4 regions of the Paenibacillus sp. VCA1 genome follow, and region 2 is predicted to be linked to each of the others. Evidence: riboswitches for the same ligand, from Rfam matches in the RefSeq annotation. Region 2 holds a riboswitch; each other region holds the start of a gene.
The links. A riboswitch is a leader RNA that binds a small molecule or an ion and turns the genes downstream of it on or off. The one in region 2 is predicted to bind cyclic di-GMP.
Positions count from the first base shown of each region.

Region 1: it holds a riboswitch for cyclic di-GMP, as region 2 does, so the genes downstream of both, RJP21_RS18260 (S-layer homology domain-containing protein) here and RJP21_RS00455 (Ig-like domain-containing protein) in region 2, are expected to answer to the same signal.
Region 3: it holds a riboswitch for cyclic di-GMP, as region 2 does, so the genes downstream of both, RJP21_RS06935 (non-ribosomal peptide synthetase) here and RJP21_RS00455 (Ig-like domain-containing protein) in region 2, are expected to answer to the same signal.
Region 4: it holds a riboswitch for cyclic di-GMP, as region 2 does, so the genes downstream of both, RJP21_RS08585 (Ig-like domain-containing protein) here and RJP21_RS00455 (Ig-like domain-containing protein) in region 2, are expected to answer to the same signal.

Region 1 is NZ_JAVLSX010000007.1:350,303-358,150, reverse strand. It holds gene RJP21_RS18275 (spore germination protein) at 1-1,193, shown strand, start outside; gene RJP21_RS18270 (Ger(x)C family spore germination protein) at 1,200-2,414, shown strand; gene RJP21_RS18265 (GerAB/ArcD/ProY family transporter) at 2,650-3,747, shown strand; cyclic di-GMP riboswitch class I at 4,234-4,324, shown strand; gene RJP21_RS18260 (S-layer homology domain-containing protein) at 4,413-5,930, shown strand; gene RJP21_RS18255 (ArsR/SmtB family transcription factor) at 6,164-7,087, shown strand; gene RJP21_RS18250 (ABC transporter substrate-binding protein) at 7,412-7,848, shown strand, end outside.
Region 2 is NZ_JAVLSX010000001.1:83,570-91,417, forward strand. It holds gene RJP21_RS00435 (sensor histidine kinase) at 48-1,775, shown strand; gene RJP21_RS00440 (response regulator transcription factor) at 1,782-2,543, shown strand; gene RJP21_RS00445 (ABC transporter substrate-binding protein) at 2,571-4,097, shown strand; gene RJP21_RS00450 (copper amine oxidase N-terminal domain-containing protein) at 4,280-5,185, shown strand; cyclic di-GMP riboswitch class I at 5,437-5,536, shown strand; partial or broken gene RJP21_RS00455 (Ig-like domain-containing protein) at 5,771-7,848, shown strand, end outside.
Region 3 is NZ_JAVLSX010000003.1:42,605-50,452, forward strand. It holds gene RJP21_RS06935 (non-ribosomal peptide synthetase) at 1-4,603, opposite strand, end outside; cyclic di-GMP riboswitch class I at 4,707-4,807, opposite strand; gene RJP21_RS06940 (4'-phosphopantetheinyl transferase family protein) at 4,971-5,717, opposite strand; gene RJP21_RS06945 (hypothetical protein) at 5,764-5,919, opposite strand; gene RJP21_RS06950 (MDR family MFS transporter) at 6,030-7,559, opposite strand; gene RJP21_RS06955 (cytoplasmic protein) at 7,584-7,848, opposite strand, start outside.
Region 4 is NZ_JAVLSX010000003.1:448,723-456,570, forward strand. It holds gene RJP21_RS08585 (Ig-like domain-containing protein) at 1-2,590, opposite strand, end outside; cyclic di-GMP riboswitch class I at 2,871-2,960, opposite strand; gene RJP21_RS08590 (helix-turn-helix transcriptional regulator) at 3,335-4,213, opposite strand; gene RJP21_RS08595 (NADPH-dependent FMN reductase) at 4,413-4,982, shown strand; gene RJP21_RS08600 (Dabb family protein) at 5,006-5,308, shown strand; gene RJP21_RS08605 (SDR family oxidoreductase) at 5,350-6,093, shown strand; gene RJP21_RS08610 (winged helix-turn-helix transcriptional regulator) at 6,376-6,723, opposite strand; gene RJP21_RS08615 (NAD(P)H oxidoreductase) at 6,944-7,525, shown strand; gene RJP21_RS08620 (NADP-dependent oxidoreductase) at 7,592-7,848, shown strand, end outside.

The DNA.
Region 1 (7,848 bases), on a different contig from region 2:
GTTATCCTTTGCTGCTGCTGGAGGATTGCAACCGGGGACTGCTGCTGAAGATCGCCAAATGGGATAAACGCTCGGTGGAAGAACCGCAGACCGAGACGTCGTTGCGGGGGCCGCGTGAAGGGTTTACCGAATCGATTTCGACCAATTTGTCGCTCCTGCGGCGAAAGGTCCAAAGCGTCAAGCTGAAATTAAAATCGTTCCGGCTTGGCCGATATACGGAAACCGAGATTTATATCGCTTATATGGAGGGCATTGCAAAGCCGGATCTAATTCAGGAGGTGGAAAACCGCCTGAAACGTATTGATATGGACAGCCTTTTGGAAACCGGATATATTGAAGAATTTATGGAGGATGATCCCTACTCGCCGTTCCCTCAACATCAGTTTACGGAACGGGTTGATATCGCCGCGGCCGGATTGATCGAAGGCCGCATCGTCATCCTAGTCGACGGTACGCCTGACGTGCTGATCGTTCCCGTAACGTTCGTAACGCTGCTGCAGGCGGTGGACGACTATTACAATCGCTCGTTATATTCCAGTTTGCTGCGGATTCTTCGCTACTTTTCACTGTTTATTTCCCTAACGCTTCCGTCGGTGTACGTTGCGCTTCTGACTTTCCATCAAGAGATGATTCCGAACAAACTCCTGATGAGCATTGCTTCCTCGCGGGAGGAGATCCCGTTTCCAACCATCGTGGAAGTGTTAATAATGCAGCTTGCATTTGAGGTGTTGCGGGAAGCGGGGCTTCGTCTTCCGCGGCAAATTGGTTCTGCGGTAACAATTGTCGGCGCGCTCGTTGTAGGCGAGGCGGCGGTATCCGCCGGTCTCGTATCGGCACCGATCGTGATCATCATCGCCTTTACGGGCATCGCCGGATTTACGGCCCCGCATTATTCGCTGGAGTTCTCGGTTCGCCTGCTGCGTCTCTTGCTTGTTTTGGCCGGAGGGCTGCTCGGGATTCTTGGCGTCATGTATGGGCTGATTGCCATAGCGGTTCATTTATGCACGCTGCGCTCTTTCGGCGTGCCATACATGTCCCCGATCGCGCCGTTTGTGGCGAGCGATATGAAGGATTCGGTAGTTCGAACCCCTTGGTGGAAAATGATCATGCGCCCGAGATATTCGGCAAAAAGCAACCGCCGGCGCCTCGTACCGGGACAGCGGCCGAATCCGGGGAAAGGGGGCGAACATTGAAACGATATGCGAAAAAGTAAACCGATAGCTGTCATGGTTCAACTGGGCAAGCGGCTGCTGCCTTTAGTGGCGGGAGCGGCCATCCTGACTTTGACAGGCTGCTGGGACAGCGACGAAGTGAACAGCTTGGCCATCGTTATGAGCGCGGGTTTTGATCGGACGGAGGACGGAGACATTGAACTGATCTTGGAGATCGTCGCGCCGGAACAGAAGCAAAGCGGGAAGCCTCCAAGCGGGGACCAAAAGAAAGGGGACGGAAAAACGATAATACGCTACGCCGTCGGCGATACGGTGGCAGATGCGCAGGGGCGGCTGCAATTCAAGCTGCCGCGCACGATTTATTGGGGGCAGCTTCAAGTGCTGGTTGTCGGGGAATCGCTTGCAAGGGACGGGTTCCGAGAACAACTGGATTACCTGGTGCGGGACAATGAAATCCGCCTGCGGGTTATGCCCTTTGTCACTCACGGAAAAGTCCGGGAATTTTTCGAATCGCCTTTTTTGTTGGAGCAGACGAAAGCGGACTTTCTGAAGGGTGAAGCCGCGCGCGTTTTTCATAAGCCGTTGACGATAAGTCGGCTTGTTCAGCGTTTAAGCACCAATGACAACGCAGCGATCCTGCCCTTCATTGATGTCCCGCAAAAAGGAGGGGATGGAGGTGGGGAGCCGTACATCAAGGGGTATGCGGTCTTTAACCGGGGACGTATGGTCGGAACGATGACGGGGAATTCGTTTTTCGCTGCAAAGTGGGTGATGAATCAATTGAAAAACGATGTCCAAACCGTAGACCTCGGGATCGGGTCTCCCTCCCGGGTGACGTTCATAACCATCGCTTCCAATTCGCGTTTGATTCCATCCCGGAAGAAAGGGGAGTGGCAAATGATGATCCGTGTTGATTCGGAACTGAGTATGATCCAAAATACATCACGTCTGAATATGGCCGATCCAGCAAATGCCCGCTTACTAGAAGCGGCGGTGGCAAAACGTATTCGGGAGATGGTGAAACAGTCCGTTCATGATGCTCAGCGCATGCACGCTGATATTTTTGCTTTCGGGGAAGCGATCAACCGCGAAAATCCCCGCGGATGGAGCAAGCTTGAGCCGCATTGGAAGAGTTACTACCCTGGGATGGAAGTCCGGGTGGAGGCCGGCGTGAACTTACGCCGCATCGGTATGAACAGCACCCCCCTTGGACAGCAGCAAAAGGAGCTTACAAAACCATGATTTGGCTGAAGGTTGCGGGGATATCGCTAGTCGTAGCTCTTATCGTAAGTTTCGAGTGGGCTCGTCTGGACAAAAGCAGCGTCCGTGAACGCGGGACACTCGTGGCCATCGCTGTCTTTAGCTGGATATCCGCTCTGCTAGTCGTGTTATTTCCGGAAATGCCAGGCCCAATCCGATTGATTGAGTGGCTCTACAGACCATTTTCCGGCTTATTAAGTTGATGAGGTGTTTGCAGATGGTGGAAAAAGGGAAAATATCTTCAGGACAATTGGCGCTTCTACTATATTCCCTGATGGCCTACGACGGTCTGCTGCTGATTCCCAAAATTGCTGGGGAGGCGGCGGGTCGGGATTTATGGTTGTCGCCCATTTGGTCGCATCTGGCCGGAATATTCTTCGTGCTGGCCATGCTGCGGCTCAACCGCATGTTTCCGGAAGAAACAATTATCGGGTACAGCAAGCGGATTTTTGGAAAAATACTGGGAAAAGCGGCGGGATTTGTCATCATATTTTACGCCGCTTATCTGACAAGCGTTATTTTACGAATTTACAGTGATTTCATTTCCTCCGTCTTTTTGGAGAATACCCCGCCCCTCGTCATCTCGGGAGGTATTATGTTTCTTGTAGCATATGCGGTTAGAGGGGGTGTAGAGGTGCTTGGCCGGTTGGCGCAATTGTTTCTTCCGGTTACCATCGTTGTGTTCGTAATACTGAGCGTTCTCACGATCCCTGAATGGGCCGTATCGAATGCTTTCCCGATCATGGGAAAAGGTCCGGTACCTTCGCTTAAGGGAGCCATCGTTCCATTCACCTGGTTCTCCGGGTATCTTTTGTTGGGATTGTTTTTTCCGTTATTGTCGAGTAAGCGAAGGGCAGCGTTATTCGTAATGGCTGCCTGGTTTGGAGAAATGCTCACACTTGCAGCGTCCGGGCTTGTATCCGTTTTTCTTTTTGGCGAGTATGCCGGTACATTGAACTATCCGTTTATCGAAGTCGTCCGATATATCGGACTCGGTGAATTTTTTCAGCATATCGATGCCTTGCTGTTAGCTGTATGGCTGCCAGGCACGTTTATCGAATTGTCCACTTATCATTACGCAGCCGTGACAGCCATTGCCGAATGGAGCGGACTCAAGGATTACCGGGCGCTCGCCTTGCCGCTTGGACTTTTGTCATTGATCGCGAGCTTATGGGGCCTTTCCAGTGACGTCGAGTTTGAACGTTATTTGTCGACGAGTCACATATGGTTCGATTTCTCGTTGCTTGTGTTCGGGCTGCTCCTCTTCCTGGTAGCATGGATCCGTAGCAAGCTGCAGGCGGCAAAAGGCGGATAGGGCGCTGATGAGAACGCAACATGATTCGGCGAGCAGAACTGTGCAGTTTTTAAAGATTTAATGCCAAAATCCACTTTAACTCATCATCTTAAAATCCTGCGGGAGGCGGTGTGTCTAAACTAAGAATCGATGTGTCCGGTTTGATGGGGGTCGTCCTCAATATAAAACCGGAACTCATCAAGCAGGAATTTTGAGGAAAATGACAAAAACTCAATGGGGCAGCGTAAGAAAATTTCAACTGTTCCATTAAGCTTTTTGTGCTTCATGCAATTATTGCTATGAGTAAAGGTATTGCGGACAATAGTATGATACAGCCAACTTAGCATGTAAACCCATTTTGAGCCTTTGGGTCTGCTGCTTCAAGGTAGAAGTTTTATTATTTCCTTTTGAAAATACATCGAATATACTGTTTATATCCAATCATTTTCATAATGCCGCTTTTGTTTAATAACCCATTATGAAATGGATTCATCAACAAATGAATACAGACTTTTGGGGCAAACCGGTTGAAAAGCCGGGACGCAAAGGCATGGGTCGTCGATTTCGTTCATGGAATACCGATTGCCAGCCTGCATTACATATGTCTCCTAAGCAAACCTCCTTATACAAGGTGGTTTTCTTTTGTTGATCGACAACGATCAAGAGTAGCAGAGAGGGATGAACGAATGAAGAAATCTTTGAAAGTGATGTTAACCGTACAGACTGCGATAACCTTAGGGATGGGCGGTTTATTTGCGCCAGAGCTGCATGCGGATCGTCTTACGGCCAAGGTCCCTTTTGCGGACATGAAATCGCATTGGTCGGCAGACAGCGTTGCTTGGGCGCTCAGCAAAAACATCGTACGCGGCTATGAAGACGGCACGTTCAAACCGAATCAATCGGTAACGCAGGCCGAGTTTTTGTCCATGCTCATACATAGCTACAGACCGGATGCCCAGAACGGTTCTCCCAGATGGGCAGAGCCTTATTACATGCTTGCCGAATCCTTGAATTATCCCGTAAGCTCTTCAGACATCAAAGCACAAAACCAGCCGATTACGCGTCTCCGTGTGGCGGAGCTGATCGCCTCGGCGGAAGGTATGAATTATGAAGGCGATGATGCCATCCGGTTTATGTACGGCAAGGGGCTAGCCAAAGGCGAGGGCGGTCAGCCGACCATCACCAGCTTTAACGGTTCCAAGACGCTGACGCGTGCCGAGGCGGTTCAGTTTATCAAAAACTTGTCGGATCACGGATCAGGTGAAATGCACGCAAGACCGGCAACAAGTTCGGACACGAGCAAGCTGCCGGACATTCCGTTCGGAAATGAAAAGGTCGCAATTGAAACAGGAAAAACTCAAAATCAAAATACAATGATCCCCGTATTAAAGCTGGATGACAAACCCATTGCTTTTAAAACAAAGCCGGTTGTTCAGAACGGAATCGTCTATTTTCCGATTGAAGAAGTATGCGCTGCATTTGGAATAAGTTATCAAGAAAATGCCGACGGCAGGGTGACGACGACAAACGGAATCGAAACGAATACATTCAGAAGCGGCGAAGTCGATTCCTTTATCCATAATAATCCGAAAAATCCGGTTTTAGGGTCCGAAGAGATTCCGCTCGACGGGCAAAACCCGATGAAAAAAATCAACGGCGTCTTTATGATACCGGCGGAGTCTATAGAAAATCTTTGGTTTGCCGTAAATAAGGATGCGAAAAAATATGCCGACATGATGGTTATTGCCAACGGGCAAGAGGATCAAAGCGAATTGAAGTTTTATACCTACAAGCAAAACGTTCTCACATCCTCGGAAAACATGGATGGCACAAACAAGCGTCCGGGCGGTGACGGCGGGTTTGAAGGCGACGGTAAAGTAAACAAAAGCATATGGGTGAAAGAGTATGCTGAGCCAAGCTTGGGGACAAACGTGTACGCCACCTGGAGATGGAGTTACAAAGACGATCTTTTTTACAAATTTAAAGAGGTCAAATTTACCGGGTCGATCGTGAACGGCACCGCCTTAGGCATGTTAGAGTTTAGCGGGGATATAACGTATTACAAGGAAGATGGCCGCGAAGAACAGCTCAAACCCGCGGAATTGCAAGACATAAAGCTGCCTTACAAAAACGGGGACATCCTAATGACATGGAACGACCTGCTGAAGTTGTTTTCAAAACATAACATTATTCTGCCCGATTAATGGTTTACTGCATGGAAAAAGCCGCCTCGATGCGGCTTTTTGAGCATTTATCACGGGGGCAGGAGTCGAAGTTCAATTTTTTAGGATACGATTTACTGTTTATGATTAGAGGATTGATGTAAATTGAAGCGTCATTATGTTTTTATTGTTTTAATACAATATTTCTGTACATATACGTGATTTATTGTTTATAATATTGTAAATAAATCAATTCACAGGAAGGTGACATCCCGTTGCTTGAAGTTTCCATAAATGATTCCGAACGATTGGTTAAGGTAGCGCATGCACTCGGCACGCATACAAGGGTCAATATCATCAAATTGCTGTTGGACAAACCCAATCTCAATATTCTTGAAATTGCCGAAAAGCTGGATATCCCCGTTTCCACTGCCGCCAACAATGTCAAAGTACTGGAAGAGGCCGAATTGATTGTAACAGAACTTCAACCGGCAACTCGAGGGGCTATGAAAGTGTGCAGCCGGAATTTTGACGACGTTCGTCTCATTTTGAATCCGGGTGCTTACGATCCGAATACAACCAAAGTCGTAGAGATGGAAATGCCGATCGGACACTTCAGCAACTTTGACATTGTGCCGACTTGCGGCATGGCAAACACGTCAGGCATGGTATTTCAAGAGGATGAGCCCGTCAATTTCTATCTTCCGGAGAGCAGGACGGCTGAAATCATCTGGTTTCGGAAAGGTTGGATTGAATATCGTTTCCCAAAAAAGCTGCCTGCGGGAGCGCAAATCCATACGCTCGAATTCTCCCTGGAACTTTGCTCGGAAGCTCCGAACTATAATAATGATTGGCCTTCGGAAATTACAGTATGGGTGAACGAGGTTGAGGTTGGCTCGTGGATATCGCCGGGGGATTTTGGCGACCATCGAGGCAGGCTGAACCCGTCGTGGTGGTATGACAACAGCACGCAACACGGTTTGCTGAAGATCTGGTCGATTGACCTGACGAAGAGTATGATCGACAAGGAGAAATGCTCCGATATTTCGCTTCATGATCTCCGGTTGGGTGAAAAGCCGTATATTACGCTCAGGATCGGAATTAAACCGGATGCGAAGCACCAGGGCGGAATAAACTTGTTCGGCAGAGGGTTCGGCGATTATGAGCAAGGAATTATAATGAGAATGGAGTATAACTAAAGCGATACCTATTAAGTTCCAGATGTTTTGTGACAACAAAGCAATCTGGTCTTTTTTTGCTTAATAATCCAATATTATTGAAAGAAAGCGTTGACAATTCATGTTTTTCTACTTATTATCTTGTTAATAAATGAAATAATTGAAATAAAACAATTTATATAGATTGAACTAAAGTTTGAATTGAACTTCCTGTTAAAAGGACCCGATGTGGCCCTATAACCTTCATTTCTTTAGTTCATTCTATATCGCTGTAAGCTTTTTAGATGCAACATGTTCTTCAATTATTTTGTTTATGACGATTTTATCAAAGGGGGAAGAGGGTTTATGTTTCGGAAAAGGAAATGGTTTAGTCTTTCGTTAACTTTGGTACTCAGCTTCGTGTTGGTGCTCTCCGGTTGTAACTCCGGCAACAACAAAAGTGAAGACAACTCGGCAGATTCTAAAACGCAAAATAAAACAGAAGCAACAGATGCCACTCCTGACAAAGATGCAAAATCTGAAATCGAATTTATGGGGTGGGGCGGAGATTCCGAGAAAGCCGTTTTTGAGAAACTGATTGCATCTTATATGAAGAAATATCCGAATAAGAAGGTGAAATACACCGTCGTTCCTCCTGCGGAATATTATCAGAAGCTCGATACCTTGATTGCAGCCAAGAAAACTCCGGACGTATTTTATGCCGGCGGAGCTCACTTCAACAAGCTTGTCTCCAGCGGAGTGCTGCTGAACCTGGAATCCTATCTGAAATCCAGCGAGTTGGT
Region 2 (7,848 bases):
ATTTTGCAAAATCCTCCGTTAACAACCTGATGCAAAGGAGGCGTCGCATGGGTTCTTTTCTGCAGATTAAGATATACCGCGGCAAATTCATTGCGTATACGGTATTTGTGGTGACTTTAGGGTTGGCGCTTGGCATTCTGACTTGTGCGATACTGCTGTATCAATGGATCGAAAACGCCCGAACCGAGGCTGTCAGCGCCTTTGCCCGCATCGAAAACGAGCTTCAGTATGATGCGGATCGCATCGAGGCATACATGCAGCGAATATACTCCAACAATCGGCTGATGACCGATGCCAGGTACTTTTTGGGCAATAGCGCGGAGGGGTATCTGACGAACAGGCTGAAAAACAGCCAATTTAACGAACCGCTCGTCTCCTTTCCCGACGATATGAAAGCTTTTTTGTACAGCTCAGGGCAGGGAGACATTACGCAAATCAGCCTTCATACCGCGTCGCGGGGCAATGCGGTTCGCTTTGACAGCAGCGGCAATGACAGCTTCGCGTTCCGCCTGCCGAACACGGATGAAACCTTTCGCGAGACGATCCAAAAGGGATTCGTATACCGCAAAAAGTTATCCGACCCGAACCAGATTTCCCGCCAGATCGGGGAGTTCCGTTTCTTGATCAGCAGCGAGCAGCTGTTCAAAAAAATAAACAGCTACAAATTGGACACGGCTGCAGCCGTAAGCGCTTCCGGCGAGGTATACATGATCTTAGGCGGGAACCGCCATGCCGGGAAGCTGGTACTTCAAGCGGCGGATGACGGACGAACCAGCGGCTATCTTTCATTAGGCGGGTTGAAAAGCACGTATTTTATGACCTTTTCTTCCACCAAGTTCGATTTCCGCTTCGTCGTTCTTGTCGATCTGCCGATGCTTATGCGTCAAAATACCGGCATTATTGCGGCGGTGTTATTCATTGTATTGATGGCGATGATCAGCGTATTGCTCATCATTGTGTACAATCTGCGTGACGACGCGCGATTCCTTCAGCGCATTATCTATTCCATCAAACGCGTGAAAACCGCGGACTTTACGTCGAATTCTCCGGCACGTTACAGGCGGAACGAATACGGCATGATTGCCCGGGAGTTGGATGACATGGTCCTCCAGCTCGACAAACACATTCGCACCGAATATTTGCTGAAGCTGAAGCAGCAGGAAACGGAAATGAAGGCGCTTCAACATCAGATTAATCCCCACTTCCTGTACAACACGTTAGAGGCCATTCGCTCTACCGCTTTGGTGAACCGCGACGTCGACACCGCCGATGCCATTGCAACCTTAGGCGCTTTATATCGGGATATCGTGAAGAAAGAAAACATCATATCCATCATCAGCGAGCTGGAACTTTTGCAAAAATATTTGAAAATCATGGAGCTGAAATACCCGGGGCGGTTTTATTATCAGCTGAATGTGGATGAGGCGCTTTGGAACGTATCTACCGTAAAATTTTGGATGCAGCCGCTGGCGGAGAATTTTTTCGTTCATGGCTTCGATCCGGGCAACGAATTTAATTTGCTGGTCGTCAACGGCTGGGAAACGGATCAGCGCTTCGTGCTCGAATTTGTCGACAACGGAAAAGGAATCTCCAGGGAGCGTTTGGACGAAGTGAAGCGGAATCTTTCAAGCCGTGACGATGCTCCTGTCAAGAGCATTGGCCTGCGCAACGTGTATACCCGGCTGCATTTTTTCTATGGAGAGGGCTTTTCCATGGAGGTCGATAACAACGAGGAGGCAGGCGTCAAGATTACCGTTACGATCGCAAAGGAGTGATCAGGCATGTACAAACTTCTTATCGTGGATGATGAACCGCAGATTCTGGAGGGCATGAAGCGGAGTTTGGATTGGGCAAGATACGGTTTTCACCGGATCGAGACGAGCGAAACCGGAGAGGGCGCTTTGTCCAAGGCGGTAGAGCTGCTGCCGGATATCGCCATTTTCGATGTGTGCATAGGGACGGAGCGCGGCTATGAAATCATCGGCAAGCTTAAAGAGATGCGCCTTCCCACCCAATATATTATCATGAGCGGCTATAGCGAATTCGAATACGCCCGGGAGGCGATCCGATGCGGGGTGAAGGATTATTTGCTTAAGCCCGTCGAACGTTCCAAGCTGCAGCAGGTGATCGAAAAAATCATCGTGGAAGATTTGCACGGCACCCTGGACGGCGCAAGCGGCGAGGACCTGAACGCCGATCCGATTTTGGGAATTCCGTACGATCAATTATCCAAGTTGACCAACCGCATCTTGATGATGGTGAAGGCGGAATATGCCCAGAACATCACTCTGAAATCAGTGGCGGAGCGTTTTCGGATGAACAGTACGTACCTTGGACAGCTGTTTCTGAAGGAAGCGCATATGAAGTTTTCGGAATATTTGATGGCCTATCGAATGCTTCACGCGCGGGAACTCATTTTAACGACCAGCGAAAAAATTTCCAGCATTGCGCTTTCCGTGGGATACCCCAATCTGAATTATTTTTACACCCATTTTCAAAGTTATTTCGGCAAGTCGCCATCGGAAATGAGAAAACAGAGCTAGGTTTAACGTGACAAAGGAGGCCTTTGTATGCAGCAACCCTCTTTTTGGGGTCGTATCATTCTATATGTTGCATTAACCGTCATGTTAGCGCTGTCGGGGACGGGGTGCTCCTCGTCTTCCGGCGAAGATGAGGGGAAGCCCGGCGGCGCCACGGTGAATCTCATCTACTACACGATCGGCGAGCCGGACAAGGATCTGAAGCTGGTGAACGACAAAATCAATGAGATCCTGGCCAAAAAGATCGGCGTTACCATCACCTACGTCAAGGTAGGATGGCAAGAGTATGAAGACCGGTTGAACACGATGATATCGGCGGGAACCCCTTTTGATGTCGCTTTTGCCCAGGACTTCACGGGTTATGCCAAACGTGGCGCATGGTTGCGGCTGGATGACTATCTCTCTACCGTAGGCAAGGAAATGTACGAGGCCATCGATCCCGTTTTTTGGCAGGGGGTGCGTATGGACGACGGCGGCATTTACGGCATCCCTACCAATAAAGAACTCGCGGTGCGCCAACAGTGGACGTATCCGGATGAACTGGTGAAGAAGTACGAGATCGATATTACAAAATACAACACGCTGGAATCGCTTGAACCTTTGCTGCGGATGATCAAACAAAAGGAACCGGATTATTTGCCCATGGAGCTGGACAAGGACTCGCAGAACTTCTTCGCCTTGGACGGCTACGAATACGTCATAGACAAGAAGCTGCCTTTGATGGTGAAGTCCTTAGATCCAAACGCTCCCGTGGTGAATATATTCGAAACGAAAGAAGCACGGAAAGTGCTGAATACGCTGCGGCGCTATTATAAGGCGGGCTACATCAACGAAGATGCTGCTTTACGGGAGAATCAAAAGCTGAAGATAGGTTCGAAGTTGTTCTGGAAAGCCTCCGACGGCGGCCCACTTGCGGTAAACAGCTGGAGCAAGGACCGCGGCTACAAGGTGGTGGCGAACGCCGTAACGCCCGAGCTCGTCACGACGGAATCTTTGCGGGGCGGCATTATGGCGGTCAGCGCGGAAACCAAGCACCCCGTAGAGTCCATTAAATTTTTGAATTTGCTCAATACGGACCCCGAAGTCCGCAATTTGTTCAATTATGGGATAGAGGGCGTGCATTACAGCTTGGACGAGAATGGCCAAGTCGTGCCTATTCCTCCGAAGGACGCCAGCGGGAATCCCATCCCGGATGAAACGCCCGGTTACACGGGGGTCACGTATACTCAGGGCAACTGGTTCATTTTGAAGACGATGGGCGGCGCGTTTCCGGACCCTTTGAATAAATGGGATCAGTTCCGTTCTTCCAACGCAAGAGTCGTTAAATCCAGCATGCTGGGTTTTACGCCCGATCTATCCATGATGCCGATCCAGATGCAGAACATCGAGATGGTATGGCAAAAATATTACCCGAGCCTGATGACAGGCAGCGTGGATATCGATACCGAACTGCCGAAGTTCAATCAGGAACTGAAGCAGGCCGGTCTGGACGAGGTTCGTGCCGAAGTGCAAAAACAGCTCGACGCTTGGCGTATGGCGCACAAGCAGCGGCTCTGATGCTTCCGACCGGATCCATGAAATTGGTACAGTCCTGCGCACTTCCATTCGTAACCCAAACGGGTGCTAAACCGTCTCTTAGATGAAGACTTTCCATTAGGAGCTTATCAATCAGGGCAGTTCATTTTTAGTCATGACGATGCGGGGAGTCATTTCATCTAAAAATAGGAAAAAGAGGTGCGATGGTGGTGCTCAAACGTTTGGTTCTATCCATGCTGTTATCATCGGTGTTATGGTCGGCTTGTTCTGCGTATGCATCGGCTGAGGGGGCCGTGCCCCCGACGAATGTCGCCGGAATCTCCATTTATCCGTATGAAAAAGGAGTCGATGCCGAATTTTATATCCGCTATGGTGATTCGGGCCAAGAGTCCATCGGCAAAGATTTTGTAGGATTATTTATCAACGGCTCCATCATCAAAAATGCGAATGTGGTGACGGAAAATAACAGGACGCTGCTGCCGGTCCGAATCGTGGCCGAACATTTGGGGGCTCAAATCAAGTGGGATTCCAAAGCCCAAAAAGTCACGATTGCCGATGGCGGCCAAACGGTCGAATTATTCATGCACTCCACGCATGCCAAGGTAAACGGCAAAAAAGTCGATATGACTGTCGCGCCAAAAATCATACACCGTAGCACCTACGTGCCTGCGAGATTTGTGGCCGAAGCTTTGCGCGCCAAAGTGGATTATTTTAATGGAAAAGATCTCTCGCAGCCGCATATGGTTCCCAGACTGCCGCATGTAATGATCAGCCGGTATCCAAGCGATGCCAAGATCCTTTCCAAAGAGGCTGCCATCGACAAAGCCAAAAAGGAATTCGTTATCGCTTATGAATCAAAATTCGGCCCATTTGTTCCGCTTGCCGCGAACGAGAAACCGGGTAGGGAAGATGACAAGGCCATTTTGAGGAATGTCATTACACATTTGAAAATCGAATCGGAGAACGACAGGTATTACGTCATCCCTATGATGTATGATTTTTGGGTCGATAAGTATACGGGAGATGTGTATACCTTTTATAACGGGCTTACGATGTCGATAAACCGCTTTGATCCGTACGCCGAGAATGCGTTGTCTTTTCCGGGTTGATGCCGCCGAAGACGGCGAGGCACTGTACGTAAAGGACGTTATCGATGTACTTGAGAAAATAACCGGAGAGCCGGCCAATTGGCCGGTTCTCTTTATTTTTCCAAAAGCAGACCGTTTTTTCTAATAGAGCGGTGAGTAGAAACGACAAAAACGAAGGAAATATTGCAAAATGAGACTCTAGTCCCTAACTTACGATTCGCATATATTATATTTTTAAGTAAATGTTAAATTTTTCAACTACATATAAGCTCGTACGATCATGGCAAACCCATTGAAAAATGGGGACGCAAAGCTATAGGGGCTAACGGATTTGCTGTAAAACGCAAATGCTACTGCCAGCCAGCTGCCGAATACGACGGAAGCCTCCGTCTGTTATGGACGGGGGTTTTCTTTTTCTGAATATTTAAAATTTTAACTATTTTGATAGCTGGGGTTTCGAGCCCTGTCTATAAAAAAGACGAAAGAAAGAGGAGGGAAGGAGTTCTATAAGGTAATTTTCTGAAATTGGAAAGATTGACGGCGAAGGAATGATCGCTCTATCAACGATCAGAGCTTTCGAATTAAGTATGATTTGGGGGGAGACAATTGCACAATGACCGCTCTATGAAGCGAACCAATTTATTAAAGCGTCTCTTTATTCAGTTTTCTGTACTTTTGCTTATCCTTAGCGTGGGACTCCCTTTATCGCCAGGTGCAATTCATGCAGCAGGGACATTAACGATTAATAAAATTGATTCGTATGGTATCCAGGGGATGACACTCCATCAATTTGATGGCAATAATCCAACTGCTACTCCAAAGGCTAGTGTTACTATAACAGGTGTTACCGAAAATACCGGTTTAAACGGATTGGCAGTAGCAATGAATGAGAAAGCTTTTTATGCGGCTACTTATTCTTACAGCAGTAATCCTGTTTCTAAACTTTACAGAATTAATGAAAACGGAACAGCCCAGTTTGTATCACAAGTGGAGGGTATAGCCGGGAGTTCTGTCATTTTTGATGGGAAATATTATTATGTATATGGACATAACGGTAAGGTTTATATAGGAACCTATGATTTATCTACGGGACAAAAGGAATCAAATGAAATAACGAATTATAGTCTCCCGTCATACCAGGATATGGGTGGCGATTTGGTTTTTGATAGTAATGGTTATCTATGGTTTTACGAAGACAGTTCATTAGTTCAGTTGGACCCAAGAACGTCTACCATGGTTCGCAGTATCGCCATATCTTCTGCAGATGGTGTCCCTGTAGAGAATGGGTTCAGAGGAATGAGCTTTTTACCTAACGGAAATATATTAATCGTCGGTGGGCTGAGTAATCCGAAATTCTATATACTTAACCGTGATACTTTGAGCACCACTTACATCGGAGAAATGACAGGGGGATTGATTTATGATCTGGCATCGGAAGTTACGCCGAAGTTCGATCCTAATCCTCCTGAACTTGAATCTCAGAAAAAGGCAACCATTCAACAAAAAGCGACAGGTAACACGGATACGGCCCACCCGGAAGTAGGAGATACGCTTCTATACACGATTCAGAGCCGGAACAAAGTGGTTAACAGCTTCATTAGTAATCTTGTTATCTCGGATACAATTCCATCAGGGCTACAGTATGTCCCGGGCAGTTTAAAGGTGGACGGCGTGTCTGTCACTGATGCTGAAGGGGACGACAAAGGGCATTATGCCTCAGGCAAGGTAGTCGGTCAGTTTGGTGTCATTAAAGATACCGCATTGCACACCGTCACGTTTCAAGTGACAGTGCTGCCGGGCCAGGCAGGCAAGGATATTGCAAATACGGCAGCGGTAGTCGGGGACAATATCGACGTTCCGGACAAGCCGACGACGACGATCAACATTTATCCGCGGGTTCCCGTGCTTGAATCGAATAAAAAGGCTGCGCTTCAGGAAAAAGCGGCTGGAAACATGGATTCGGCCCATCCGGAAGTAGGAGATACGCTTTTATATACGATTCAAACCCGAAACGCGGCAGCAGATAGTCAGGTCACGAATCTGGTGATCTCCGACGCGATTCCGGCAGGGCTGGAATATGTTCCGGGCACGCTTCGCGTAGACGGCACAGCGGTGACGGATGCCGAAGGTGATGACCAAGGACATTATACTGCAGGTCAGGTTGTCGGTCAGTTCGGAGTCATTTCGGACACCAATTGGCACACGGTCCAATTCAAAGCAATCATCCAACCAGGCCAAGCTGGCCAAAGCATTCGCAACGTGGCCGAAGTGACTGGCGACAATATCGACACTCCGGGCAAGCCGGACGTGGAAGTGAATGTTTACCCACCGGCTAACCGACCGCCAATGACATCGAATACCGAAGAAACTACATGGAAAAATACGTCGGTAACCGGAAGCGTTTATGGAATAGATCCGGACGGTGACCAGCTTACATTTACCAAAGGTAGCGATCCGACGCATGGCACAGTGACGGTGAACCCGGATGGAACATGGAAGTACGTTCCAGATCCCGATTTTACCGGAACCGATAGCTTTGAGGTTACGGTGAGCGACGGCAAGGGCGGAACCTCCACCTCCACGGTGACGGTCAACGTAACGGAGCCGCCAAATCTGCCGCCAGTGAGCCGCAATGAAAACGTAACGACGCAGCGGGATACGACAGTAACCGGCAGCGTGTATGC
Region 3 (7,848 bases), on a different contig from region 2:
ACGATACCGGCATAAACAGGATTTCGATGCCCATGTTTTCGATATGGTCCAGCAAATCCCCGACGCTCATCCGCAGCTCGTTCGTAATCAAATGCAGCGTGCCGCCGGCCAGCAGCGTCGACCAAATTTCCTGGGAGCAGACGTCGAAGCTGATCGTGGTGAATTGAAGCACGTTGCCGCTGTAATCGACGTTGGTCGCCTCGTATTCAAAATGAAGCAGGTTCACGATGTTCCGGTGCTCGATCATGACGCCCTTCGGTTTTCCGGTCGTGCCCGATGTATAGATGACGTACAGCAGGTCGGACGGGCCGTTCACTTGCGGCAGGTTGTCCGTATGGTCGCCGTAAGCTTCTTCGCCGTCGATCAGCAGCGTTTCGCCCCCAAAGGACACTTGGCCGGCCAGATGCGTTTGCGTCAGCAGCAGCCGGGTGTTGCTGTTCTCCAGCATGTAGACGACGCGGTCCTGCGGATATTCGGGATCGATCGGCACATAGGCGCCGCCTGCCTTGAGAATGGCAAGCAGTCCGACGATCATCTCGAAGGAGCGGTCAACCATCAGCCCGACGACCTGATCCGGCACGACGCCTTTGGCGCGCAGCGTGTAAGCAAGCCGGTTGGCGCGTTCGTTCAATTCGCGGTAGGACATCTTGCGCGTGCCGAAAACAAGCGCCGGTTTGTCCGGGGTACGCCGGGCCTGTTCCTCGAACAACCCGTGAATCGTCATCTGGTCGCGGTAAGCGGAATCGGTTGCGTTCAGCCCTTTGACCAGGAATTCCCGTTCGTCCTCGCTCAAAATCTCGAGTTCGCACAGCATTTTGCCGGGATGAACCATCGCATCGTCCAACAGCTTCAGGAAACGGGCTCCAAAGGATTCAATGCTCTCCCGTTCGAACAAATCCGTGCAGTACTGCAAATCGATCCGGATGCCGCTCTCTTCCTCCGTCAAATCGACCATCAGGTCGTATTTCGAAATCGGGTGGACGTACGGATAAAGGGATGTTTCCGTTCCCTCAAGCGAAAGCTCAAGCTTGCCCGTATTTTGCATGACGAACAGCGTGTCGAACAGCAGGTTCCGGCTTGGATCGCGCGGGATATTCAAGGAGCGCACCAGCTCCTCCAGCTCGTAATCCTGATGCTCGAACGTTTCGAGCAGCGCCGTTTTTACTTCCTGAAGCAGCTGCATGAAAGGTTTGCGCTTCTCCGGATAACAGCGGACGGGCAGCGTGTTGACGAACATGCCGATCAGGGCGTGAAGCTCCTCGCGCAGCCGCCCCGCAACCGGAACGCCTGTAATGATGTCCTCCTGGTTCGTGTACCGGGAAAGCAGCGCATGATATCCCGCAAACAACACCATAAACGGCGTAACGCCCGAGTCGAGCGCGAATTTTTTCAGGCGGGCTGCATCTTCCGCTTGAAGCCTCAGCGTGACCGTGTCTCCCGCAAAGCTCTGCTTGGCTGGGCGTTCCCGGTCGGTCGGAAGCTGCAGGATCGGAAGCTCGCCGGACAGCGTTTTTTCCCAATAAGCTTTTTGACTTCCATTTGCCTGTCTTTGGGACGATTCCGCCTCCCACACGGCAAAATCGACAAACCCGATCGCCGGATCCTCGAGCGATTCGCCCCGGTACAAACGGGACAGCTCATCGAAAAAGACGTTCGCCGAAATGCCGTCGACGGCGATGTGGTGGAAATCGACCAGCAGCACGCAGCGGTCCCCATCGCCATAGCGGGTGAGCCATGCCCGCATGAGCGGCGCTTTTGCCAGGTCAAACGGCATGATAAGAGATTGAATGAGTTCATGCATGCCGTCCTCCGACGTTTCCTGCAGCACGAGCTCGAACGGGACCTCGTCATGCAGCCGCTGTACGATCTCTTCGTTTTCCCATTGGAAGGATGTGCGGAAGGCATCGTGTCTGGCGATCATCGCGCGGAATGCCCGTTCTAGACGCCGCTCGTCGACCTTCCCTTCGATCCGGAACGCAAACGGCGCATTGTAGGCGGTGCCGACCTGTTCCATCTGCTCGATGAAGTAAAGCCTTTTTTGGGCGGATGCGACGGGATAGCTGTCGCGCGCGGAAACTTTGAGAATGCGATCCTTGCTTGTGTCGGCCAGCTCGATCCCTGCCGCATGCTCGTTTTCTGAAGATGCGCTTCGAACCGCCTGCTCGATCCATTCGGCTTGCCCGCGGACCGTCGGCCGCTCGAACAGCAGCGTCACCGGGACGGATATGCCGAATTGCCGTTCAAGCTTGGCTTGCAGGAGGACGGCCTTCAGCGAATCCCCGCCCGACGTGAAAAACGATTCGCATGCGTCCACGCGGGCCAGTCCGAGCACTTCGCCCCATAATGCCGCCACTTCTTCCTCACGTTGGCCCACCGGCGCTTCGAAGTTTTCTTCATCGAATGAAACTTCCGGTGCCGGAAGCGCGCGCCGGTCGACTTTGCCGTTGGCCGTCAACGGGAGCTCCGGCAGCATCACCAGCTTGGAAGGCACCATGTAATCCGGCAGCTGCTCCGTCAAAAACGCCTTCATCTCGCCGTAAGAAAACGCTCCGTCCGCCACTGCGTACGCGCACAAATATTTGGCGCCCGAGGCGTCCTCGAGATCGATGACCACGGCTTCGGACACGTTCGGATGCTGCAGCAGCCGATGTTCGATTTCGCCCGTTTCGATCCGGAAGCCGCGGATTTTCACCTGATGGTCGATCCGTCCGAGGAACTCCATGACGCCGTCCTCCGTCCATCTCGCCAGATCGCCCGTGCGGTACAAACGTTCTTCTCCGGTTGTGCCTCCGGGAACAAACTTTTGCATCGTCAGCTCCGGCTGGTTCAAATAACCGCGCGCGAGCCCCTTTCCGGCGATGCACAGCTCGCCGGCGACGCCGACCGGCTGCGGATGGCCGTAGGCGTCCACGATGTAAACTCTCACATGATCGACCGGACGGCCGATCGGAATGTTCGCCGACAGCTCCGTCACCTTATAGGCAGTCGTCACCACCGTGTTTTCCGTCGGTCCGTAGCAGTTGTACAGGTCGTACGTTTGCTTGCTGAACGTCTTCAGTTTATCCCCTCCCGTCAGAAGGACCCGCAGCGTCGGGTGGTCCAGCGTCATGAAATGCTCGCAGAATTGGGTCGGCAAAAAGCTGATCGTAATTCCGTTCTGTTTGAAATATGTATGTAATCTTCCGGAGTCCAGCCGAATTTCTTCGGGAATGACGTGGATGGCCGCACCCGACACCAGATACGGGAACATCTCCCATACGGAGGCATCGAAGCCGAAACCCGCATATTTTGTCGCCCGGTCCCGGTCGGTCACGTTAAATTCCCGGATATGCCACGCGCACAGATTGACAAGCGAGCGATGCTCGACCGTCACGCCTTTCGGACGGCCCGTCGAACCTGACGTATAGATCACGTAAGCCAAATCATCCGGTCCCGGGTATTCACGGGCCTCTAGGGTTTCGACGCCTGCAGCCACCTCAGGAACTGTATCCACGGATGCCTGCGCCGCGCAGACCGTCTCGCCTTGGAAGCGGACTTGTCCGTCCAGCTTCACCTTGGGCTCGGTGACAAGCAGCTCCGTTCCGCTGTCTTCGAGCATGTATGAAATGCGGTCGGCCGGATAGGCGGGGTCGATCGGCATATAAGCCGCTCCCGATTTCAAGATCCCCAGCGTCCCGACGATCATTTCAAGGGACGGCGTCGCGATGATGCCGACGATTCGTTCCCGGCCCGCACCCTTGCGTGCCAATATCCGGGCCAATCTGTCCGCCCGCTCGTTCAGCTCGCCGTAAGTCAAAGATTCGCCTTTGTAAACCACGGCGACCCGATCCGGATTTTTTCGGGCATTCTCCTCAAACCATCCGTGGACCGTCCGGTCCAATCCGGCCGAAGCGGCCGTTTGATTCCAACCGGCCAACAGCGCTTCCTCATCTTCCGCAAGCAGCCGAACGCTGCCGATCGTCATGTCCGGAGCTTGGGCCCAGGCGGTCATGACGTTTTGCAGATGCACGCACATCCGGCGAATGAATTCGTCCGAAAACGCGCCGTCCGCATACCAAACTGCGAAACCGCCGGCACGTTCCCCGTTCAGCGAGACGGCCAGATCAAATTTCCCCTGCAATTCCTCATGTCGGAAGCCGTCACCCGTCAAAACGGCCGTATTGCACACAGCCGATCCTTCATCAGAGCCGGCGCATAGGGCGGCGATTTCCCCGAACGTCGACGATTTCAACTCATGCTCGGCCATGGCGGAGGATACCTGCGTCACGAGCGCTCCGAGCGATGTCGCCCCATCCGCTTTCGCAATGAACGGGTACGCCCGCTCCGCGGAACCGATCACGGCAAACGCCGCCTCCTCCCTCCGCAAATACCGGATCAGGAGAACGCTCCAGGCCGCGCTTAGCAGCGCGCTCGGATCAACCCCCGCGGTTTCGCATGCCTGGCGGATATTCCGACCTGCTTCCTCCGGCCAAGGATGCGTTACCTTCAGCATCGGAATGGACGCCTTTCCGGAATGAATGCGCAGGATCGTCCGTTCCTCGAGTTGGTTCACATACCATTTCCATTCATCCAAATTCGACTTTCCAGTTGTTAGCACCGTCATGTTCATCTTTCCTTTGCTTCTTCATAGGTTTGGATCGTTAAAAAATAAAAAACAAAAAAACTCTACTTGCCGAGAGTAGAGTTGCTTCGATTGCGAAAACATCTTCGGCAGCTGGCTGGCATGGCGTAAAGATCGGGAATCTTGACGCTCGAAGCCCCTTTAGCTTTGTGTCCCTGACTTTCGGCAGGTTTACCTTTAGCTTGAGTTTTCAAAGTACAATATTTCAGATTTTACAGAAAATAAAATGAAATATCTGAAAATACACTTTAAATATATCATGTTTAAATATAAAGTACAGGTTAGATCTTTCCATAAAGAGGTAATATAAGTGTCTATATCCCGAAATTATGGGAAATTCCATAGGTTATCAATGGAAGATGCGCCGTACATCGCTGTCTGAATGACCGTCAAACGACTTCATGCAAGCCAGCATCTCGTCCGGGAACAAACGGCGGCATTGGACCGTTCGCTCGTCGGCCGGCATGCAGACGGCACACTTGTAGTCGGGGTCCAGCGGAACAAGCCGCAGACGCAGCCCGGAATCGACCCGGCCTTGTCGCATGATATGCGCCGTCTCTTGATGCCGGATCGTTTCCAGCGAAGATAATCCGATCGAAAGCCCTTGGCCGACGGCCTTGGCATAACTTTCTTTGAGCGTCCATAACTCATAAAAGAAAGCATCCCTCCTCTCAGGGGGCTGCATCTTCCATTCCGCAAGCTCCCGCGGTGTGAAACACAGCTCGGCTGCTTCCGCTTCGGCGCCGCCGACGCGTTCAACATCAACGCCGATCATTCCTTTTGCGCTTGCGGCGCACACCACCCAATCCATGGAATGGGACACGTTAAAAAAATAGTCCGGAAAGCCCTTCAGGGATGGTTTTCCGAAACCATCCCTGAAGAGCTCGATCTCGTTGAGACGAAGACCGTTTTCCATGCAAGCCGCCACCCGCTTCAGCGCATCCGAAACGATCTGGCGGTCCGCATCCCGTTCCGACCTGTATGTTGCGGCCCGGGTCCTTACCTCGTCGGGCAAGTAGGCAAGCAGCCTCCGAATATGCGCCCCATCCTGCCAATCTTTAAGATTTACGGTATATATCGTTGCGATGCCTTCCACCTTCTTCGTATTTCTGCCGCTCCCGTGCGATCGTCGCCATGTCCCGTCAAGGAATCAGTTTGAGCTTGCGCGCCTGCTCCTCGGTCAAAATAAATTCCTCGGCCGGCCACACCTCATCTTCGTCATCCATGCCGAACATGCCCATGACTTCGGACCAAATTCCCTTTTCCACGGCTTCCTCTTGGGTAATGATAACCTTCATCCTTGACCAGCCTCCTACTGTTGACCGTATTTTATTCAAGTATTACCCAATCCGGAGCCCTTGTCGACCAGAAACCAATAACCGGAATGGAGAATAAGTTCAACGATCCCTTATGCCTTCGATTTCGACGACGCCGGCGAAGGCCCTTTGGCGAACTGCATCCGCCCCGCTCCCATCATCGACACCGATACCAGGGCAAAAAATACCGGGAGCAGCGCCCATAAAAATGCATGGTCGACGGAAAGCGACAGCGCCGCGCTGATTTTTTCCATGACCGGCTGCGGAATGAGCGCCCTCGTCTCGGGCGACAGCAAATGCTGCGGGTCGGCGCTTGCAGGCATCGCTTTTCCCGCGTCTCCCAGCTTTTCCGTCAGCTGGCTCTTGAAATCATTGCGCTGAATGATGCCGAAAATCGTGATCCCGATCGTCATCCCAAGCGAACGCAGGAAGGAAATGGTCGAGTTCGCCGAGCCGCGCTGCCGAGCCTCCATCCCCTGGATGGCCGACATGCTGAGCACGGAAAACGAGAAGCCGATGCCGAAACCGGTAATAATCATATACAGGGTGAGTAAGGTCCGGGACGTGTCAGGCGTAATGGTGGCAAGCAAATACATGCCGAGCAAAAACACGACGGCCGAAAAAACCATGATTCTGCGGAACGTCATTTTGGCGGAAAGCATGCCCCCGACCTGCGAAGCGACAACCGAACTCAGGGTAAGCGGAAGTAGTATCAGTCCGGAGTTAGTCGCACTTCCTCCCATGACGCCCTGGACGAAAATTGGAATGTACACCGCCGCCGTAATAAACGCCGCGCCGTAAAACAATGCAGCCGCGCTGCTTGCGGCGAAAAGCCTTTTCCGGAACATGTCGTACGAAATGATCGGTTCGGCCGCTTTGCGCTCAATGAGCAGGAAGACGATAAACAGCACGGCAAACGCCGCAAACAACCCTATAATGGCGAAAGAATCCCACGCATATTTGCTGCCGCCGAGCTCAAGCGCGAACATGAGGCTGACCACGGAGCCAATAAGCGTTGCCGCACCCCAGACGTCGATTTTTTGCCGCGAGTGCTCATGCGATTCCCGGTAAAAGAATACGACGAGGAAAAACGCGATCAACCCCAGCGGGACGTTAATATAGAAAATCCAGCGCCAATGCCAGTAATCCGTAATGTATGCCCCCATCAACGGACCGAACAGGTTGGCGATGCCGAATACCGCGCCGAACATCCCCGACATCTTGCCGCGCTGCTCCGGCGGAAAAATGTCAAAAATGATCGTGAACGTAATCGGGATGAGCGCGCCGCCCCCAATGCCCTGAATGGCGCGGTAGATGCTGAGCTCCGTAATCGAATGCGCAGTACCGCACAGCATGGAGCCGATCAGGAATATGACGATCCCGAAAATGAAAAACCTTTTCCTGCCATACATATCCGACAGCTTCCCGAAAATCGGCATACCCGCCATTTCGGCCACCATGTACGCCGAAGTCACCCAAACGAACTGGTCGAGCCCGCCCAAGTCCCCGATCATCGTTCCCATGGCGGTCGCCACGATCGTATTGTCGATGGCCGAGATCAAAATGCCGAGCAAAAGCCCGGCAACGATGAATCCCAGCCTGTTCTTTTTCACAGCAGCCATAAAAATGTTCTGCCCCTCCCCAAATTATCCGATTTTGACGGACTGTGAAACGACCGCTTCGCTGTCCTTTTTGAGATCGTCCTTGTACTCCACCAGCCCGATTCGGCAGCCGGCGCCGATAGTGACGCTGCGTCCGCGCACTACGGCTGCTTTGGTGTTTTCCAACACGACCGTATCCCCTTCGATCGTTTCCGCCGTAAGCACGCCGTCCGATCCCATGAACAAACTTCCGAGAAGAGACATGCCGCTTCCTCTCTTGACGGTGATCTGGCTTCCGACCAGCTCGCGC
Region 4 (7,848 bases), on a different contig from region 2:
ACGATTCCAGCTTGTTGTTGGCTGGTACAGCACTTTCGCGAACGATGACATAGGTATATTCGTTGATCAACTCACCGGCTTTGTCATAAACGCCGACTTTGATCTCGTTCTTACCTTCGATAAGCGGTAGCTTATTCCAATCGTCGGAAAGATACTCCTTACCTTCCACGAACACTCTCACCTGAGTATCGTCTGGATATTTCGCCACTGGATTCAGGCTGATGCCGTATACGTCATTCGTTACGGTTCCGCTATAGTTTTTGTATTGGTTTGGATCGAATGCTGGGGTTAACGTAATCTCCTTCTCGCCGTCTTGGGTAAGGCCAACATGATTCAATTCACCCAGTTCCCCGCCCAGTTTCACAAGATCCTTCTCTGCTTGCTCCAGAGCAGTCAACGCCTGATCCACTTCTTCTTGCGTCGCTGTCGGATCGTTCAGTACGCGTTCCGCTTCATCAAGAGCACGCTTTAAGTTGTCCCAGCTTGCTTGGGTGTAGTCGGAGTCGGTCAATTCGCCGGCAATAATCTTGCCGTCGATCTCATTCGCTTTCTTTTCTAGGGCGGACTTGTCAACCGCTTCTATGGTAATGTCTTTGCGTACTGGCATCGATGTTTTAGTATCTTTGGTCGCGGTTACTTCAACATTGTAAATGCCATTCGGCAAATCCATATCCGGCTTTACGCTCCAGTTGCCATTCGCATCTGCGATAGTTGTGAGCGTAATATTGTCATTGATCTTAACCATAACCGTTGCTCCCGGTGTTGCTGTACCCGCAAACTCCGGCTTTCCAGTGAACACTGTGTCGCCATTCGGCTGTTCTAGCGTTACCGTCGGTGCCGTTGTGTCTACTTCTATTGTTTTCGATACTGGCGCTGATGTTTTAGTGTCTTTGGTCGCGGTTACTTCAACATTGTAAGTGCCATTCGGCAAATCCGTATCCGGCTTTACGCTCCAGTTGCCATTCGCGTCTGCGGTAGTTGTAAGCGTAATATTGTCATTAACTTTAACCGTAACCGTCGCTCCCGGTGTCGCTGTACCCGCAAACTCCGGCTTTCCAGTAAACACTTTTTCTCCGGACGGTTGATCCATCGCCACCGCTGGCGCTAATGTGTCTACTTCTACGGTCTTCGATACTGGCGTCGATGTTTTACCGTCTTTGGTTGCCGTAATTTCAACATTGTAAGTGTCGTCAGGCAAATCCGTGTCCGGCTTTACGCTCCAGTTGCCATTCGCATCTGCAATAGTTGTGAGGGTAATATTGTCATTAATCTTAACCTTAACCGTTGCTCCCGGTGTCGCTGTACCCGCAAACTCCGGCTTTCCAGTGAACACTTTATCTCCGGACGGCTGTTCAAGCGCTACCGCCGGTGGCGTTGTGTCTACTTCTAAGGTCTTCAATACTGGCGCTGATGTTCTATCGTAATTGGTAGCTGTGATTTCAATATTGTATATATCATTTGGCAAATCCGTATCCGGCTTTACACTCCAGTTGCCATTGGCATCTGCGGTTGCCGTGAGCGTAATATTATCATCAATTTTAACCTTAACTGTTGCTCCCGGTGTCGCTGTACCCGCAAACTCCGGCTTTCCAATGAACACTTTATCTCCGGATGGTTGATCCAGCGTTACCGTTGGCAACGATTGCCACAACAGAGCATTACCCACGCCATAAACTGCAAAAAGAGGATAGTTATCAGCAATCAGATTTTCCAGCCCCGCCAAGTCGCCTGCTATTGCTTGTCCAAACTTACTACCTGCAGTCATACGATTTTGTGCGGTAATACCTGCTTTTCCGGTAAATGCGCCCTTTAGGGTAAGAAACGTATTGCCTTGCAGATTAACGTTTCGATCCTTTTGTTGGCCTGATTCTACTATTGTATTCCCAGTTATGCTTGCATCGCCGGAAAGATTGAACGTCCCTGCTTGCAGATCTACTCCACCGCCGATATTATCAGTAATCAGACCACCGGTCATAGTGAAAGTACCGCCACCAATCAAAACCGTACCTGAACTCGCATACGAATTACCTCTAATTTCCCCACCAGTCATTTCTACAACTGCAGTAGAACTCATGAGATAGACTGCACTTCCAGGAAACTTCGAGTAATTATTTTGTAAAACAGCACCTTCTGTAATGAACAGTTTTCCCGACCTATCGACATTCACTATTCTTCCCCAGGAAGGATCGGAATTACCGTCAATTATAATATTTTTCAAAGTTAGCCCGCCCGCTGTGAGATTAATTAGTGTGTCCTTTTGGGCACCAGTTGGGGTCCCACGTTTAATTACAGCAGGATTTACGACACCATCAGCCGTGGTGATCGTAATATTCTTTGCCTGATTAATTTCAAGGAATGAATTATTCTGTGCGGATAATGTGATATTGTCCAAGAGAAATATCGTTCCTCCGTCATTTATCTCTAAATAGGCCTTGCTCAATGTGGCATACGGAAACTTTTTAGTTCCATCCCCAGTGGTGTCATTGCCGCCACTGGCTACATAAACTTCCGAAGAAGCGGCATAACTGATCGGAGTCCCTAAGCTTGCCCCTATACCCGTGAAGACAAGAGAAAAAATCAGGAACATCATCCCTATTTTCCGTAAACTAATGTTATTGCTTAGCAAATAGATCATTCCTTTCTTGTGTGAAGTTATTTTAATGCACTCTTTTAGCTACCCTTGTCCACCTCTTTTGTTACTTTTTTAAAAAATGCTATGTCAGGATCACACGAGCTGCAGAAGTCAATTGGCACAAAAACGATAAGAATTACGGCCAGTCCTTACAGCAACGGGCTCCTTCAATAGAATAACTAAGAAAATAAAAACTCCATCCAATAGCAAGCGCCAGTAGACGGAGTTTCCCGTCGTATTCGGCAGCTGGCTGGCATAGGCACTTAGCTTCCTTTAGCCCCTTTAGCTTTGCGTCCCCGATTTTCAAGCGGGTTTGCTCTTTTCGTACGAGTGTATATATGTAAAATTTGCAGTAAAACTTCCTATTTGTTAGCCTTCCTCAAAATTATAGGCTAGTCAACTAGCCTCGATTTTGTTGAATTGTATCTCATGATGTCTGTTTTAGTACTTTAGTAGCTACTTTTGACATTATATGTGGCAATTCTGAATATTTTCTGAATAAACCTGCTGTTGTCAGAATAAAACCAAAAGAGTCTGTCCCTAAAGTAGTTTTGCTCACTTGAAGAGAAAGCTAGCTTGATGAAAGTGAAAAAAGAAATGGCGGTGCTAGGTGGTTATGCCTGCACCGCCATTTCTGGCTTTTGGTCAAAAGGCATCCTCTGCAGGGTGCCTTGATTCATACCTAACAAAAGATGCCTCATACTAAACTCTTTGAGAAGATTCTAGCGACTCTGACTGCCGGCCCCGATAATCAATTAACAGCTGCTGCATTTTTTCCACCGTCCCGTCTTGATGGGGAACATGAATGGAAACGGTCAAATTTGTATCGTTCAAATGCTGAAATGAAACAAAATCAAAATTCAAAATCCCGAGATTCGGACACTGCAGCGCTTTGGGAGCATCGATGGCATCGAGAATCTCATGGGAGTCCCAAAATTCCCGAAACTCGCTGCTGGCTTGACACAACGCCTCGAATTGACCAGACCACCAGGGGTCGTCAACGTGCCGCGCATACCCCGCATGGAAATTTGCGGCGACCCGCCGCGCATGCAATTCCCATTGGTCTCCCTTGAGGTAGCGAAAACGGGGCGAAGTAAACGTCATCCAGACAAAATTCCGCTCCCTTTCAGACATAGCCGCGAGATCCCCGTTCAACGCGCAATAGGCCTCATTCCAAGCAATAATGTTCATACGTGCATCCATCACATTTGACGGGGACAAATTTTGGCTATCCAAAAAACGTTGAAGCTCAGGTGTTACCTTAGAGGTTGGATTCGTTTCGACTAAGGGGATCTGCTTACGTGCAAGATAATACAGATGCCTGCGTTCCGATTCATCGAGCCGAAGCACTTCTGCTATTCGATCAAGAACCTCGGCGGATACGTTGATATGACGCCCTTGTTCCAAGTAGGTATACCAATCCAGTCCCACGTCTGCCAACAGAGCGACCTCGCTGCGGCGCAGCCCGGGTGTCCGTCTGCGTCCGGTTTCCGGCAATCCCGCTTGCTTAGGGGTCATTCGTTCCCGGCGTGAGCGTAAAAAACGGGACAATTCCTCATAACGGTCCAATCTGTACGCCATGATCTCCATGCCTCCTATCCATTGATGAACGTAGGATTCCCGATCCTACGATAACCAGATCTCTTCCTAGCCTCGTTAGGTGCATATACACTAGTCTATGTTCTCCTTAGGGAGAATAGCAAGTATGGATGAGACCGTGATGATCGGCTAAAGCCTGTTCATATCCATCCATTCTAACCAATATGATGAGGTGATGAAAATGAAAGTAGCTGCCATTGTCGGGAGCATTCGCAAAGAATCCTTTAACTTGAAGTTAGCCTATTATATTCAAAACCGTTATAAGCATCTTTTTCAATTGGATGTATTGAATATTCGGGATCTGCCTTTTTACGATCAGGATACGGAGTCCGCTCCGCCGCAGCCGGTTATCGATTTTAAAGGCAAAGTCGCTGCTGCCGACGCCGTTTTATGGGTCACTCCCGAGTATAATTCAACCATTCCCGGCGTCATGGCGAATGCGATTGACTGGTTATCCCGCGTTGATCGAGTCATGATCGGGAAGCCCTCATGGATTGTAGGGTCTTCCATGGGATTGTTGGGATCGGTAAAAGCGCAGGGTCATCTGCGCGACATTCTCTTTGCATCCGGCATTTCCTCGCCGCTGTTACCGGGAAATGAGGTGTACATCGGCCTTGTTCATGAGAAGTTTAATGAGATGGGCGTGCTGACGGATGAAGCTACCATAAAGCACCTTGATCTCGTAGCCGAAAACTTCGTGAAATGGATGAAGGAAATTTCCCTATTGCAGCAGTTCCAAAGTCAAAAATAATCAGCAACCTTGGAGGGAGAAAAATGTTTGAGCATATTGTGTTTTTGAAGTTTAAGCCCGATGTTTCCAATACGGAAAAAGAAAATGCGGTAAAACGCGCGCAAGACTTTAAAGGGAACATTCCAGGGATCATCGATCTTAGCGCCGGGATTAACGTTACGGAGGAAATAGAGCATATGCAAGGTTTTACGCTGGGGATCCGAGTTACTTTTGAGGATCAACAGGCTTGCCGGGAATATATTCAGCACCCCCTGCATCAAGCTTTATTGCAATCCATCGGCCCATTTGTTGAAGGAATCGTCGTTATGGATTACCCGGTTGCTTAACGTCACTCTTATAAATATTTTCAGAAAGGAAAATCATTGCAATGGAAAAGAAGCTTGCCGGTAAAGTTGCCTTGATCACCGGTGCGTCCAGAGGGATCGGCAAGACGATAGCCGAACATTTGGCACATCATGGCGCAAAGGTGGTCATCAATTTTGCGAACCGTGCAGATCAGGCGGCAGAGGTTGTTCGGAACATTCAAAAAAACGGCGGAGAAGCGACAGCGGTTCAGGCCGATATCAGCCGCTTGAGCGAGCTGGAGAAACTCTATCACGAAACACTTGAAACGTTCGGAAAGCTTGATATTGTGGTGAATAACGCGGGAATCATCATTACAAAACCTATTGGCGATGTAACGGAAGCGGATTACGACCAGCTGTTCGCGATTAATGTCAAAGGGACCTATTTTTCATGCCAGCTTGCCGCCAAGCATCTGAATCCGGGCGGCCGCATCATCAATTTCTCCACTTCGGTGGCGGGTCAAATGTTCCCGGCTTACAGTCTGTATGCCGGCTCCAAAGGAGCCGTCGAACAATTTACGCGTCAATTGGCCAAAGAGCTTGGAAAGAAAAATATTACGATTAATGCTGTAGCACCCGGCCCTATTCATACCGAGCTTTTCACGGTCGGCAAAACGCCCGAGCAAATCCAGGGGCTTGCCAACATGAACGCATTCGGACGTCTCGGGGAAACCGAAGACATTGCAGGTGTGATCCTCTTTCTTGCGAGCGAAGAATCGCAGTGGGTTACGGGTCAAACACTCCGCGTTAACGGCGGTTTTATTTAGCTTCTAGAAAGAACGTTTCCTCCCGATTCCTCACTGTGTATAATCCAATTCACCGCGCTGTCTGTAACGGCAACTATCAGGACCATCCTTTCGCAGGATGGTCTTTCTTTTTTAGAACTCACCCGCGAAATGGTGCTTGAGGTGTAAGGACTCCCGTCCATTCTGGCGGGAGTTTATTTTGTTGGACCTGGGGGACCTTCCGACAAACTTGCCGTTACTTATCGTACGGTTCACCGTTTCTTACCTAAACACCATGTTCCATTAGACCGAAGTCATTCCTAATCAACGGAGTGGTTGGGATGGTTCACGTCCTTGGATATATTGCTCGCCCCAATCGTTTAATTGGTCCAATATCGATTTTAGCGATTTTCCTAACTCGCTCATTTCATAGACAACTTTCGGCGGTACTTGGTTGTATACCGTTCGAATGATGATATTGTCTTCCTTCAACTCCCGGAGCTGCTGCGTTAACATTTTTTGTGTAATTTCCGGTATTTCCTTCTTTAATTCACTTGTTCTCATGGGTCCACAGTTTAAATGACACAGAATCAATAATTTCCACTTCCCCCCTATAATGTCCAACGTTGCTTCTGCGGGGATGTTATAAGCCCGAACGGATTGTTTCTCCACGGAATTGCCTACCTCCTGTACAAGATAGTCAAGATTTATGCCAAGGTACTTTTCGGTGCCTATATAACTTTTTTGTATAAATGATACAAAAAAGTGCGTACTTTTCAACATTCATTATATGTTACATAATCCATTCATACCAGCATTACGACATCCTCTCGTCTCTCGATCAACATGTCTCTAAACGAAATGAACCAAAAGTTCATGGAAAGGAGAAAAAATGAAAGTATTGACAGTTGTATCACACCCAAGAGTTCATTCCTTGACTTTTTCTGTTGCAGCCCAATTTACGCAAGGCCTGATGGATGCTGGCCACGAAACGGAGGTGTTGGATCTGCATCGCAGCGGATTTAATCCTGTGTTGTGGGAAGCAGACGAACCGGACTGGACAGCAGAACATAAAACATATTCACCTGAAGTAGAGAAGGAAATGGAGCGAATGAAAAAGCATGAGGCGCTCGCTTATATTTTCCCAGTTTGGTGGTATAGCTTGCCGGCCATGCTAAAGGGCTATATCGACCGCGTATGGAACAATGGTTTTGCATACGGTTCCAATAAGCTGCATCATAAACGGATATTATGGCTTGGTCTCGCAGGCGCTCCACTCGAGCACTTTGAGAAAAGACAGTATGACAAGATGATTCAGCACCAACTGAACATAGGAATGGCTAGTTATGCAGGAATCCCGAATTCAAAGGTTGAGATATTGTATGACACCTTGGATTCGAGGCCGGAAATTCATGAAAAGCTGCTGAAACAAGCTTATCATCTCGGTTTGCATTTTGACAGCAATCCAAAGTAATCATCGAACAATTCACAATTTTTCGAATCCAGGCCTTGCGAACAACGATAAAAAAGGAGAATGATGATGAACACTCAAAATCAACAAATTATTCTAATGAACCGTCCAGAAGGTATTCCAACAGAAGATGCATTTGGACTTCGAAATATTCCTATCAATAAACCCGAAAGAGATCAGGTGCTTATAAAAACCCTCTACTTGTCTGTAGATCCATACATGAGAGGGCGAATGAATGCTGGAAAGTCTTATATTGAACCATTTGCTTTACATGAACCTATTACGGGTTCCATGATTGGTGAAGTGATTGAATCCAACTCAGCGGA